One region of the Acidovorax sp. 1608163 genome, then DNA from elsewhere that is predicted to be linked to it. Evidence: riboswitches for the same ligand, from Rfam matches in the RefSeq annotation. Region 1 holds a riboswitch; the other holds the start of a gene.

The links. A riboswitch is a leader RNA that binds a small molecule or an ion and turns the genes downstream of it on or off. The one in region 1 is predicted to bind S-adenosylhomocysteine.
Region 2: it holds a riboswitch for S-adenosylhomocysteine, as region 1 does, so the genes downstream of both, metH (methionine synthase) here and ahcY (adenosylhomocysteinase) in region 1, are expected to answer to the same signal.

The regions. Positions count from the first base shown of each region.
Region 1 covers NZ_CP033069.1:739,163-746,552, forward strand. The annotation lists gene EAG14_RS03325 (glycosyltransferase) at 1-843, opposite strand, end outside; gene EAG14_RS03330 (EamA family transporter) at 851-1,234, opposite strand; gene EAG14_RS22635 (hypothetical protein) at 1,209-3,260, opposite strand; partial or broken gene EAG14_RS03335 (peptide chain release factor 3) at 3,155-4,782, opposite strand; S-adenosyl-L-homocysteine riboswitch at 5,052-5,132, shown strand; gene ahcY (adenosylhomocysteinase) at 5,197-6,633, shown strand; gene EAG14_RS03345 (TlyA family RNA methyltransferase) at 6,741-7,390, shown strand, end outside.
Region 2 covers NZ_CP033069.1:4,702,601-4,709,990, reverse strand. The annotation lists gene urtB (urea ABC transporter permease subunit UrtB) at 1-752, shown strand, start outside; gene urtC (urea ABC transporter permease subunit UrtC) at 799-2,016, shown strand; gene urtD (urea ABC transporter ATP-binding protein UrtD) at 2,041-2,784, shown strand; gene urtE (urea ABC transporter ATP-binding subunit UrtE) at 2,820-3,509, shown strand; gene fmdA (formamidase) at 3,723-4,949, shown strand; gene EAG14_RS20980 (zinc ribbon domain-containing protein) at 4,983-5,327, shown strand; S-adenosyl-L-homocysteine riboswitch at 5,464-5,578, shown strand; gene metH (methionine synthase) at 5,632-7,390, shown strand, end outside.

The DNA.
Region 1 (7,390 bases):
GACCGTGCCGCTGGTTGCTGGGTGGTTGGACAGCGCGCTATCGAGCCAGTGCATAGCTCCAAATGCCGAGCCAACGATCACCAGCAATGTTCCAAAGATGCTGTAGAGCGTGCCGACATTGAAGTCCCTTACCAGGTAGTTGTACACATACCGGCGCCACAAGCGTGACGCGTGCTTTCTCAAAAACTCCGGCAGCACTTTGCCAATCTTGAGGTTGGACTCCTCGTCGGCATAGACAGAGTCCATGGGGATGTCTTTGACAACGGCGCGCAGCGTGTTGAGCCGAAACAGCATGTCTGTTTCGAAGAAATAGCGCTTCTCCAACTTGTCCAGCGGCAGCTCTGCCAGCACACAGGTACGAGCCGCCGTGTACCCGTTGGTGGGGTCCATGATGTTCCAGTATCCGCAGCTGAGCTTGGTCATGAAAGACAGCACCGCATTGCCGAACAACCGAACAGGCGGCATGCTTTGAACGGATTCAGGACGGAAAAACCGATTCCCCTTGGTGTAATCCGCTTCTCCGCGCAGCAATGGACGGACAAATTTGGGCAGAAGAGCGGGGTTCATTTGTCCGTCGCCATCAATCTTTACCACGATGTCCATGCCGTCGGCGATGGCTGCTTTGTAAGCGGTGACGATGGCCCCACCAACGCCCCGATTCTCTGGATTGAACAGCACCCGTACGCGTTGGTCTAGATTATGTTGTTTTATATACTGGCCGCTGCCATCGGGACAAAAATCGTCCACAGCGTAAATGGTTTCTACTTCTGGGCCGATTCTATTAATAACGTCCAAAACATGTTGAGTGACTTTGTAGCACGGGATTGCGACTGAAATTCTCATAGAATCCTCAGCTTGTGGATGCTAAAGCTACGCCTGCCAAAATAAGTAGCCCTCCAGCCAATGTTTGCCAATGAAGAGGTTCCCCTAAGAAAATCCAAGCCAGTGTGGGCACAATAATAAATGCTAAACCCATGAATGGATAGGCTAAATGTAATGGGGCACTACGGAGAATCCAAACCCACCCAATTGTAGTCATCGCATAAAGTGCCAGTGAAGCAAGCAGCCAGCTGTTGAGCATCCAGTCCATCAGGCTTGGGTGCGGTGGAAGTGCCGTAGCAGCCTTTTTGAATAAGAGTTGACCTATTGAAATAAATGTTACGCATGCCAGGCTGGATGCTATTAATATTGAATTCATTGGTTTGCTATCAATGTACGAGGTGGGAAGTTGCATCCCATGGATGACGACTTTCTAGAAACTGCGTGTTTTTCCACTGGAGCACTGTGCCCACAGGGCAGTTCAAGACAGTTCGCAAACTACCTGGCTGATGCGGCCGTAATTCATTGTTTGCATGAGTTACAAGCTGCTCTGTCTTACCGTTTCCGGAGAGCGCTAAAAGTAATGGTCTGCGATTAATGGGTTGAAGGATTTTCCCTTCGTCAGTTTGGTATGAAATCTCTGCTTTGCGACAAGCGCCGCCTTGAGGGGGGGTTAAGGTCAGCTCTGTTTTCCATAAGCCGTTGAAAACTGCTGATTCTGTAATTTTATTTATGGATTCCTGATTTATTAGGACCTGAAATGCAGCGGGGGATTCTGTGACGACCCACGTATTTTTTTCTTTGTAAACCAGTCCATATGTTTTTGTTTGACTGTTGAGGCTTATTTCTAAGTGTGAAATATTTTTCCCCAAATGGTCTGGGTCGATTTTTATTTGCTCTCTATTTTTGATTGCGTTGAAAATGATGGGGGTAGAGAAAATTAGGAGTGCAATCTTTAAGAGAACTTTAAAAATTTTCGCATCGGAATTTGTTGTGAAACCTATTCTCCATTGATAGCTTTTGAATGTGCTCTCAAAATTTAACGATGCAAGGATTTTGGAGAATCCATAAGAAGTTATAAGAATAAGCCAAGGGTCTAGAAGTGCTGAGCTATACCGACTATTGTATAAAATAGGTAGCAATTGAGCTAGCATAAGAAAAAATATACAAAATAAAGCCGCTGAAAAAATTTCTGTGGCTGTCCAAGGGGGGCTTTTTGCAAAAAATGAGCCACTGTGTTTTTTTTCTTGAATTTTTTTGTGAATTGCTGTCAGCAGAAAAGTACCAACAGTTAATATTTCAAAAATTCGCATCTTCCGCAGGGCACTGCCAAACGCATCTACCTGTGAGGGGTGGTGCATCAGCCACCACCAAGCTTTGCGAGCGAAAAATAAGAGACCTTCAAAAAAAGACATCGACTTTATTTGCCATAGAGCCGCATTTTTTGCGATTCTATCCACTGCAATGCTTAGGTGATCACCCTCATTTAAGGCTGTAATTCCTAAGATATTTACATCGTAATTTAATCCAAGGAACGGTGGCTCTGTTCCTTGGAATAGGGGGTGGGTGCCTAGGTAAAGACCTGTGCCTGACCCTGTTCCCAGTCCCCAAAGGCCAAAGATTATTCCATTTTTAACAATCCATATGGCAGGGATAATTAGTGAAAGCGCTAGGCTGATTGCCATCGCACGACATGCGTTTGAGGTTTTGTCTATTTTTTGGGGTTGGCGCATGTTTGATGTTCCCATTTGTATTAAGCATGTGATTAGCAAAATGGGGGCGATAATTTGCAATACCGGCCGCGATAGCAGGGTAATAGTCAGCATCAATGCCGCAAGCCATATCGTAGTTGCATTGATTTTTTTTTGAATGATTATTTTTGCTGAAAAATAAATCCATCCAAAAACACCAAAGAGAAAAATAGGCTCGGTCAATTCTGTGGCGAAATATCGAGGTAACTCTGGGTGAATAGCCCAAAGAAACATCGCGAGTATTCCAGCGCGCAAGCCGCCAAGTAGGAGGCTGGTGTTCCACAAAAAGTAGACGCACCCTAGCCACAAGCCACCGTTCGCCAAGCGAATCCAATAGGGCTCCGCGCCCCAAAGGGCAGGCCAAAGATAGGCGAGCGGTACCACTCGATAGCTTGCGGGGGACAGAAAGAATGACCAACCCTGTTCCAAAAACAGTCTTGCCGCAGGCAGGTAGGTTTGTTCAGCGTCGGCGTGCACTACCTGATTGAATCGATGGTGTATGTTGATCCAGCCCGCGATTGCCGCCAGAGCGGGCCACAGCCATGCGCTGCGACCTCTGAATTGAGCGTAGGGGAAAAAAGGACTCATGAATTGGCCTGCAACGCCAACCCCGCATGCTCCCGCAGCGGATGAAAGTGAATCTTCGGAAACCGCTCCTGCGCCAGCCGCACGTCGTACGGTGAGGTGCACAAATACGCCAGCGTGTCGGCTGCGTCGTGGGCCATGCGCAGGGGGTAGGCGTTTTCAAACTCGCGCAATTCGGCGGGGGTGTTTGCGGTGATCCAGCGGGCGCCTGTGTATTGGCAGCCTTCCAGGCGCACGTCGGCGTCGTACTCTGCTTTCAGGCGGTGTTGCACCACTTCAAACTGCAGTTGGCCTACAGCGCCCAGGAGCATGGCGCCGCCTGCGTCGGGTTTGAAGACCTGGATAGCGCCTTCTTCGCCCAGTTGGGCCAGACCTTGCTGCAATTGCTTGGTGCGCAGGGGGTTCTTGAGGATCACGGTCATGAACAGTTCCGGCGCGAAGAAGGGCAGGCCCGTGAACTGCAGGTTGGCGCCATCGGTGATGGTGTCGCCCAGCTGCACGCCGCCGTGCGTGGTGAAGCCGATGATGTCGCCCGCGTAGGCTTCTTCCACCGCTTCGCGGCGCTGGCTCATGAAGGTGACCACGCTGGTGGGGCGCAGTTCTTTGGCGGTACGCTGTACCTTGAGCTTCATGCCGGGGGTGTACTTGCCCGAGGCCACGCGCACAAAGGCGATGCGGTCGCGGTGGTTGGCGTCCATGTTGGCTTGCACCTTAAACACCACGCCGGAGAAGCCTTCGTCTTCGGGCTGGATGGTTTTGACCACCGGCTGCTTGTTGACTTCGAGTGTGCTCACGCGGGGGCCGGGGGCGGGGCCATGTCCACCAGCGCGTCCAGCACTTCCATCACCCCGAAGTTGTTCACGCCGGAGCCGAAGAACACGGGGGTCAGCTTGCCCGCGAGGAAGGCATCGTGGTCCCACGCGGGCGATGCGCCCACGGCCAGTTCCATGCTCTCCAGCGCGGCATCAAATTCGGCACCGAAGCGTGCGCGCAGCGTGGTTTCATCGGACAAAGGGATGGCCTCGAAGTCCTGCGGGCGGCGCTCGCTGCCGGACTCGAACACCGTCATGGTCTTGGTGCGCAGGTTGATGATGCCGCCGAAGGCCTTGCCCTGGCCCACAGGCCAAGTCATGGGGCAGCAGGGCATGCCCAGCTCGCGCTCGACCTCGTCCATGATGTCCAGCGGATCGCGCACTTCGCGGTCCATCTTGTTGACGAAGGTGATGATGGGCGTGTCGCGTTGGCGGCAGACCTCGATCAGACGGCGGGTCTGCGCTTCCACGCCGTTGGCGGCGTCAATGACCATCAGGGCCGAGTCCACCGCCGTGAGCACGCGGTAGGTGTCTTCGGAGAAGTCCTTGTGGCCGGGGGTGTCGAGCAGGTTGACCACATGGTCGCGGTAGGCCATCTGCATCACCGACGAGGCCACCGAGATGCCGCGCTGCTTTTCGATTTCCATCCAGTCGGAGGTAGCGTGGCGGCTGGCCTTGCGGCCTTTGACGGCCCCGGCGATCTGGATGGCGCCCGAGAACAGCAGCAGCTTTTCGGTCAGCGTCGTTTTACCCGCGTCGGGGTGGGAAATGATGGCAAAGGTGCGGCGGCGCCGGGTTTCTGGGGCGTGGGACACGGAAGTTCCTGGAATGGGAGGGCAAGCGCTGCAGGTTGCAGCGTTGCCAGATCAGACTTTGCAAAGGTCTGTTGTTGCGCTGAAGAACAGCGCAGTTAACAATTATTTTACCTATGCGTGAAACTGCGGCTGCGCAGGTTGTTACCTGGTGTGCAAGGTCTGCGCAGGCGCTGCAGGCTGAATCGTACCTTGGTGGTCTCTTCGATTCGTGTCCGGATCGTTACCTACCAGAACGGGTGCCCGTTGAAAGTCTTGCTTCTATAATCCGCCCATCCGAGGAGCGTTGCAGCGCCCCCTGCTACCTGCGGGGCGTGAGGCTCGGAGTCATCAAGCAACGACGCTCATCCACTTTTCGTGCGGTGAGTTGCATCTTCCCCCGTCAAGTGGCTTTTCAAACCTGCTTTGGAGCACACCATGAACGCACGCGTCAACGCCCCGGTCAACACCGACTGCATCATTGCCGACATCGGCCTGGCCGAATGGGGCCGCAAGGAAATCCGCATCGCTGAAACCGAGATGCCCGGCCTGATGGCCATCCGCGAGGAATTCGCGCCCAAGCAATCGCTCAAGGGTGCGCGCATCACGGGCTCGCTGCACATGACCATCCAGACGGCGGTGCTGATCGAGACACTGCAAGCGCTGGGCGCGGAAGTGCGCTGGGCTTCTTGCAACATTTTCTCCACGCAAGACCATGCTGCTGCTGCCATTGCCGCTGCGGGCACTCCTGTGTTTGCCGTGAAGGGCGAGACGCTGGTCGACTACTGGGACTACACCCACCGCATTTTTGACTTTGGCGCTGCCGGTACAGAGGGCGAAGGCCCCAACCTGATTCTGGACGACGGCGGCGACGCCACGCTGCTGATGCACCTGGGCAAGCAGGCCGAAAAGGACCAGAAGGTCTTGGCCAACCCTGGCAGCGAAGAAGAGCGCATCCTGTTTGCCGCCATCAAGGCCAAGCTGGCGGTGGACGCCACCTGGTACAGCCGCAAGAGCGCCCAGATCATTGGCGTGACCGAAGAGACCACCACAGGCGTGCACCGCTTGAAGGAGATGTCGGCCAAGGGCAACCTGATGTTCCGTGCGATCAACGTGAACGACTCGGTTACCAAGAGCAAGTTCGACAACCTGTACGGCTGCCGCGAATCGCTGGTGGACGGCATCAAGCGCGCCACCGATGTGATGATCGCTGGCAAGGTGGCGGTCGTGGCTGGCTACGGCGACGTGGGCAAGGGCTCGGCCCAGGCTTTGCGTGCCTTGAGCGCCCAAGTGTGGGTGACCGAGATCGACCCTATCAACGCCCTGCAAGCCGCGATGGAAGGCTACAAAGTCGTGACCATGGAGTATGCCGCCGACAAGGCAGACATCTTCGTGACGACCACGGGCAACCGCGACGTGATCACGTTCGAGCACATGAAGGCCATGAAGGACCAGGCCATCGTCTGCAACATCGGCCACTTCGACAACGAAATCCAGGTTGCCAAGCTCGAAGAGCACTGCCAGTGGGAAGAGATCAAGCCCCAGGTGGACCATGTGATTTTTGCCGACGGCAAGCGCATCATCTTGCTGGCCAAGGGCCGTCTGGTGAACCTGGGCTGCGGCACAGGCCACCCCAGCTTTGTGATGTCGTCGAGCTTTGCCAACCAGACGATTGCGCAGATTGAACTCTTCACGCACAGCGACTTCTATGAAAACGGCAAGGTCTATGTGCTGCCCAAGCACCTGGATGAAAAGGTGGCACGCCTGCACCTGAAGAAGGTGGGCGCCATGCTGTCGGAGCTGACGGACGAGCAAGCGGCCTATATCGGCGTGCCCAAGCAAGGCCCTTACAAGCCTGACACCTACCGCTATTGATGGCTGGGGTGGGAGATTGCTCCTGATTTAGGAGCTGCTAGCGCTTATCTGGTAAGCGCTAGCCCCTGTTTTTATCTGAATTTTCGTCGACCGACGAGAGAGAACGCATGCGCGCAGACGTATTTTTGGTGGAAGGTGGCCATGCGGCCACGCGCTCGCAAGCGCAGCGCTTGATCGCCTCGGGGGTGGAGTGGCGCCTGACGCCCTTGTCGCCCTGGAACAAAGTGGCCAAGAACGGGGATGACATTCCGTCGGTGGCCGAGGTGCGGCTGCTGGACGATGCCGAGGCCAAATACATCTCGCGTGGCGGGCTCAAGCTCGAAGGCGCTTTGCAGGCCACGGGCCTAGCCGTCCAAGGGCTGCGCTGCCTGGATGTGGGGCAGAGCACCGGGGGCTTCACGGATTGCCTGCTGCAGCACGGTGCGACCCAGGTGGTGGGCGTGGATGTGGGCCATGGGCAGTTGCACGAGCGCCTGCGGGGCGATGTGCGCGTGGTGGGCGTGGAAGGGCTCAACGCCCGGGCGATGACGGCCGAGTCGCTGCTGGAAGGCTGCGAGGCGGCCTTGTCCGAAGAGCTGGTGCAAGACCACGAAGACAACGACACCCAGCCGGTGGCCCCCTACAGCTGGATGCGCAATGGCGGCTTGATCGATGAAGAGTACGACGACAGTGACGACGCCAAAGAGCAAGACGTAGAGACCTTCAAGGCCGAACGAGCCGCCAAGGCCCGCGCGCGGGCTGAGGGCACTTTGCCCGT
Region 2 (7,390 bases), 1.1 Mb from region 1:
CCATCTACCTGGGCTCTACGCTGGCGGCCAACCATGCGCCGCAGATGGCGCCGTACTACTTTCCGCTGGCCATCATCGCGGCCTTTGGCTTTGCCTTTGCAGCGGGCTGGCTGGTGGAGTGGGGCCTGATTCGCCACCTGTACAAGCGCCCGCTCGATACGCTGCTGGCCACCTGGGGCATCAGCCTGGCGCTGCAGCAGTGCTTTCGCACCTTCATCGGCCCCAAGGAGGTCAGCCCCACGCTGCCTGAATGGCTGATGGGCTCCTGGGCTCCCGCCCCAGGGCTGGACATTCCGATCAATGGCCTGTTTGTGCTGGGCCTCACCGCCGTGGTGACCGCAGGCGTGCTGCTGGCGCTGCACAAAAGCCGCTGGGGCTTGCGGGTGCGGGCCACGGTGAGCAACCGTGTCATGGCCAACGCCATTGGCATTGACACCCAAAAGACCGACCGCCTCACTTTTGCCATCGGCTGCGGCATTGCGGGTGTGGCGGGGGCTGCGTTCACCACCATTGGCTCCACCGGCCCCACCAGCGGCTCGCTGTACATCGTGGATGCGTTCCTGGTCGTCACCTTTGGCGGTGCAGCCAGTTTGCTGGGCACGGTGGTTTCGGCCTTTGGCATTGCGCAGACGCAGTCCATCACCGAGTTTTTCCTGGCGGGTTCCATGGCCAAGGTGATCACGCTGTCGTTGATTGTGCTGATCCTGATGGTGCGACCCCAAGGACTCTTTGCATCGAAGGTTCGTCGATGACATCCGCACACCCGACCATTCCCACCGCGCCCAACGGAGTCTCGTCATGAATGCCCTCAAAGCCTGGATCCTGCGCTACCAGCTCGCCAGCCTGGTGCTGCTCACCGTGCTGCTGGCCGTGGTGCTGCCGCTGGCGCTCGACATTTTTCGCCTCAACCTGGTGGGCAAGTACCTCACCTACGCCTTTGTCGCCATCGGCCTAGTGATGGTGTGGGGGTACGGTGGTGTGCTCAGCCTGGGCCAGGGTGTGTTCTTTGGCCTGGGCGGGTATGCCATGGCCATGTTCTTGAAGCTGGAAGCGTCTGACCCCATCAGCACCAAGATCCAGTCCACGCCCGGCATTCCCGACTTCATGGATTGGAACCAGATCACCGAGCTGCCTAGCTTCTGGGTGCCGTTCAAGAGCCTGCCGTTCTCGCTGGCCGCCGTCATCGTGGTGCCTGCGCTGCTGGCCTGGATCATCAGCTTTGCCATGTTCAAGCGCCGCGTGGGGGGGGTGTATTTCGCCATCATCACGCAGGCGGTGGCGCTGATCCTCACGGTGCTTATCATTGGCCAGCAGGGCTACACCGGCGGCGTCAATGGCATGACTGACCTGAAGACGCTGTGGGGCTGGGACACGCGCACCGACAGCGCCAAGTACATCCTGTACTACGTGTGCGTTGCGCTGCTCATCGGCTCTATCGTGCTGTGCCGCTGGATCCAGACCGGCAAGGTGGGCACGCTGCTGCTGGCCATGCGCGACAAGGAAGACCGCGTGCGGTTTTCGGGCTACGACGTGGCCAATTTCAAGATCTTCACCTTCTGCCTGGCCGCTGCGTTGTCGGGCATTGGTGGGGCGCTGTTCTCGCTGCAGGTGGGGTTCATGTCGCCCAGTTTCGTGGGCATCGTGCCCTCCATCGAAATGGTGATCTACGCCGCCGTGGGCGGGCGCATGAGCTTGGTGGGCGCGGTGTACGGCACGCTGCTGGTGAATGCGGGCAAGACGTTTTTCTCGGAGAGTTTTCCGGAAGCCTGGTTGTTCTTGATGGCGGGCCTCTTCATCGGCGTGACCATGGCCTTCCCCATGGGGTTGGCGGGCCTGTGGGAGAGCCACGTCGTGCCCTGGTGGAAGGGCCGCCGCGAGGCGCTACGCCAGGCCTCGGTGCAGCCCCGGCTGGTGGCTGACGCTACGCCAGCCGCTACCGCCACCTCTGCAGCAGCTGCCAGCGCAGCGCCCGCACCTGCTGCCCTGCCCGACGGCGTGAGCCGCCAGGGCGCCTGACGCGCAACCACCGCTGGAGCACCCATGAGCAATACCGACTTCGCCCTCGCTGTGGAAGACCTCACGGTGTCGTTCGACGGCTTCAAGGCCATCGACGCCCTGACGCTGTACATCGACAAGAACGAGCTGCGCGTGATCATCGGCCCCAACGGTGCGGGCAAGACCACGCTGCTCGACCTCATCTGTGGCAAGACCCGCGCCACGGGCGGCAGCATCAAGTTCAAGAACGAAGAACTGACCCGCATGGCAGAGCACCAGCGCGTGCGCTTAGGGATCGGCCGCAAGTTCCAGACGCCCTCGATCTACGAGAACCTCTCGGTCTTTCAGAACCTGGAGGTGTCGTACCCCGCAGGCCGCTCGGTGTTGGGGGCGCTGGCCTTCAAGTGCACCGACGAGGTCAAGGCCCGCGTGCAGGTGGTGGCAGAGGACATCGGCCTGGGCGACAAGCTCGATACCGAAGCGGGCTTGCTCAGCCACGGGCAAAAGCAGTGGCTGGAGATCGGCATGCTGCTGATGCAGGAGCCCGAGCTGCTCATGCTCGACGAACCCATCGCTGGCATGAGCGCCCGCGAGCGCGAGCTGACGGCGGAGCTGCTGCAGCGCATCTGCAAGAACCGCGCGGTGATCGTCATCGAGCACGACATGGAGTTCGTCAAGCGCATTGCCCACAAGGTCACCGTGATGCACCAGGGAAAGATCCTGGCCGAAGGCCCCATGGAGAAGGTGCAGGCCGACCCCAAGGTCATCGACGTGTACCTAGGCCATTGACTTCCATACCCCATCGAACCCCACAGGAGCACCGCATGCTGGAAGTCAAAGATCTGTTTGTGGCCTACGGCCAGAGCGAGGCGCTGCACGGCATCTCGTTCGAAGGCCGTGCCAACGAAACCGTGGCCATCATGGGCCGCAATGGCATGGGCAAGACCACGCTGTTCAAAAGCCTCATGGGCGTGATGCCCGCCAAGAGCGGCCAGATCACCGTGGCAGGCCAGGACGTGACGAAAGACGAGAGCTTTCGCCGTGTGGCCAAGGGCATTGCCTATGTGCCCCAGGGGCGCATGATTTTTCCGACCCTCACGGTCGAAGAAAACATCGAGACCGGCCTGGAGAACTCCAAGACGCGGCAGATTCCAGAAGACATTTATGCGCTGTTCCCGGTGCTGTGGGACATGCGCCGGCGCAAGGGCGGCAACCTGTCGGGCGGGCAGCAGCAGCAACTGGCCATTGCCCGCGCCCTGGTCACCGATCCCAAGGTGCTGCTGCTTGATGAGCCCACCGAGGGCATCCAGCCTTCCATCATCAAGGACATCGCCAAGGCGCTCAACGAGATCCGCAAGCTGCGCCAGATCACCATCGTGGTGAGCGAACAGGTGTTGTCGTTTGCCATGGACGTGGCCGACCGGCTGTTCGTCATCGAAGGCGGCCGCCTCGTGCATGAGACCGCTCGGGCCGACACCGACCAGCAGCGCATCAAAGCGTATCTGTCTGTATGACATGAAACACCCCCTGAGTCGCCTTCGGCGCCTTCCCCCTCTCTCGCATCGCTGCGCGCTGCGGGAGGGGGACGCCCCCAGCGCGGCGGGGCGGCCCTTGCGCGGGTGCACTGGCGTTGGCCGTGACCGTTTCACAGGCAGCTTGCCTTGCAGGCCCTGGAGCTTTTATCTCGCTTTTTCATTTTTCCACCCACCCTTTCCAAGGAGCACGCCATGGCTGAAACCCTGATCAAGGTCGATCTGAGCAAGTCGCCCACCGAAAACGAAAACATCCACAACCGCTGGCACCCCGACATTCCCATGGCCTGCTGGGTCAATCCGGGCGACGAGTTTGTGCTGGAGACGTTTGACTGGACGGGCGGCTTCATCCAAAACAACGACAGCGCTGACGACGTGCGCGACATTGACCTGACCACGGTGCATTACCTGAGCGGCCCCGTGGGCGTTAAGGGTGCCGAGCCGGGCGACCTGCTGGTGGTGGACCTGCTGGACATTGGCGCCAAGCAAGACAGCCTGTGGGGCTTCAATGGCTTTTTCAGCAAGAACAATGGCGGCGGTTTTTTGACCGAGCACTTCCCGCAGGCGCAGAAGTCCATCTGGGACTTTCATGGCATGTTCACCAGCTCGCGCCATGTGCCGGGTGTGAAGTACGCCGGGTTGATCCACCCCGGCCTGATCGGCTGCCTGCCCGACCGCAAGATGCTGGAGCAGTGGAATGCGCGCGAGCAGGCGCTCATCGACTCTGCGCCCACGGCTGGGCTGGCCAATCCACCCTCGGCAGGCACCGCGCACATGGGCCGCCTCACGGGCGATGCCAAGGCCAAGGCCGCTGCCGAGGGCGCGCGCACCGTGCCGCCACGCGAGCATGGAGGCAACTGTGACATCAAGGACCTGTCGCGCGGCTCCAAGGTGTTCTTTCCGGTGTATGTGGACGGTGCGGGCCTGAGCGTGGGCGACCTGCACTTCAGCCAGGGCGATGGCGAGATCACGTTCTGCGGCGCTATCGAGATGGCAGGCTGGGTGCACATGAAGGTCACCCTGATCAAAGGCGGCATGGCCAAGTACGGCATCAAGAACCCCATCTTCAAGCCCAGCCCCATCACGCCCACTTACAACGACTACCTGATCTTTGAAGGCATCAGCGTGGACGAGGCGGGCAAGCAGTACTACCTGGACGTGAACGTGGCCTACCGCCAGGCCTGTCTGAACGCCATCGAGTACCTCAAGAAATTTGGCTACTCCGGCGCGCAGGCGTATTCCATTTTGGGCACGGCACCTGTGCAGGGCCACATCAGCGGCGTGGTGGACGTGCCCAACGCTTGCGCCACGCTGTGGCTGCCCACGCAGATTTTTGACTTTGACATCAATCCGAGTGCGGCGGGGCCCATCAAGCATCTGGATGGCTCCATTGCCATGCCGTTGTCGCCCGACCTGGTCTGATCGCAGAACGCGTTTGCTGTCCAAGGAGCCGCCATGCCCACCTACGACTACGCCTGTGCCGAGTGCGGCGGCTTCGATGCCTTTCGCACGCTGGCCGACCGCAACGAGCCCGCCGCCTGCCCTGACTGCGGGGCCGCATCGCCCCGCGTGTTTGCCACGGCGCCGCGCTTGGCGCTGATGAGCGCCACCACCCGCAGCGCCATGGCCACCAACGAGCGTGCGCGGCATGAGCCGCAGCGCTCAGGTGACTACGCCCGCCTCAAGCACCCCGCAGGGTGTGGCTGCTGCTCTTCACCGTCCACGCGCAAGGCCACGGTGACAGCGCCTAGTGGCGCCAAAGCGTTCCCAAGCAAGCGGCCCTGGATGATTTCCCATTGATAGGAATGCGTCCCTGTGTTTCACAGCGATATTTCACGCAGCAAGGGCGCTTGACAGGGCAACGCCTTCAGGTGGCAGAGTCGCACGCGCGGGCTTAGGCGTTGGCCTGCGCGCACTTCCCCTTAAAATTGCCTGTCAGCCCAAGGAGCGTTGCAGCGGCAGGCCAGGCCCCACCCACAGGTGGCCGGTTGCCGTCAGGCTTGGGCCCTGTGCACTATGGCACCGTCCCCCCGTAACGACGCTCACCTGTTTTGTCCGTGTTCCTGCACAGGTGAGCCCTATGTCTGCTGTTTCCGTTCCTCCCATGAAACTCTCTGGCCTGGAGCCCGTCTCCATTGGCGAGGGCACCCTGTTCGTCAACGTGGGCGAGCGCACCAACGTCACCGGCTCCAAGGCGTTCGCGCGCATGATTTTGAACGGCCAGTACGAAGAAGCCCTGGCCGTGGCCCGCCAGCAGGTGGAAAACGGCGCGCAGGTCATCGACATCAACATGGACGAGGCCATGCTCGACAGCAAGGCCGCCATGGTGCGCTTTCTGCAGCTCATCGCGTCCGAGCCCGACATCGCGCGCGTGCCCATCATGGTGGACTCCTCCAAGTGGGAGGTGATCGAGGCCGGCCTGCGTTGCGTGCAGGGCAAGGGCATCGTGAACTCCATCTCCATGAAGGAGGGTGTGGACAAGTTCAAGCACGAGGCTCGCCTGGTGCGCCGCTATGGCGCCGCAGCGGTGGTGATGGCGTTTGACGAAACAGGCCAGGCCGACACCTACGAGCGCAAGATCGAAATCTGCGAGCGCGCCTACCGCATCCTGGTCGATGAAGTCGGCTTCCCGCCCGAAGACATCATCTTCGACCCCAACATCTTTGCCGTGGCCACCGGCATTGAAGAGCACAACAACTACGCCGTCGATTTCATCGAAGCCACGCGCTGGATCAAGCAGAACCTGCCGGGTGCCAAAGTGTCGGGCGGCGTGTCCAACGTGTCGTTCAGCTTCCGTGGCAACGACCCGGTGCGCGAGGCCATCCACACCGTGTTCCTGTACCACGCCATCAAGGCCGGGATGGACATGGGCATCGTCAACGCGGGCATGGTGGGCGTGTACGACGACCTGGAGCCCGTGCTGCGCGAGCGTGTGGAAGACGTGGTGCTCAACCGCCGTCCCGACGCGGGTGAGCGCCTGGTCGAGATCGCCGAAACCGCCAAGAGCGGCGCCAAGGACGAGAGCAAAAAGCTTGAATGGCGCGGCACGCCGGACAACCCCAAGACCGTGGGTGAGCGCTTGAGCCACGCCCTGGTGCACGGCATCACCGACTTCATCACCGAAGACACCGAAGAGGCCTACCGCGCCATCCTGGCCAAGGGTGGGCGCCCGCTGCACGTGATCGAAGGCCCGCTCATGGACGGCATGAACGTGGTGGGCGATCTGTTCGGCGCGGGCAAGATGTTCCTGCCCCAGGTGGTGAAAAGCGCGCGCGTGATGAAGCAGGCCGTGGCCCACCTGATCCCCTACATCGAAGAAGAAAAGCGCCAGGACGAACTGGCCGGGCGTGATGTGCGCAGCAAGGGCAAGATCATCATCGCCACCGTCAAGGGCGACGTGCACGACATCGGCAAGAACATCGTCACCGTGGTCCTGCAGTGCAACAACTTTGAGGTGGTGAACATGGGCGTGATGGTGCCCTGCCACGAGATTTTGGCGCGCGCCAAGGTCGAGGGGGCCGACATCGTGGGCCTGTCGGGCCTGATCACCCCCAGCCTCGAAGAGATGCAGTACGTGGCCGGCGAGATGCAGAAGGACGACCACTTCCGCATCAAGAAGATCCCGCTGCTCATCGGTGGCGCCACCACCAGCCGCGTGCACACCGCCGTCAAGATCGCTCCGCATTACGAAGGCCCCGTGGTCTACGTGCCCGATGCCTCGCGCAGCGTGAGCGTGGCGCAAAGCCTGCTGGGCGACGGCGTGCAGAGCTACGTGGATGAGCTGAACGCCGACTACGACAAGGTGCGCACCCAGCACGCCAACAAAAAGGCCACGCCCCTGTGGCCCCTGGCCAAGATCCGCG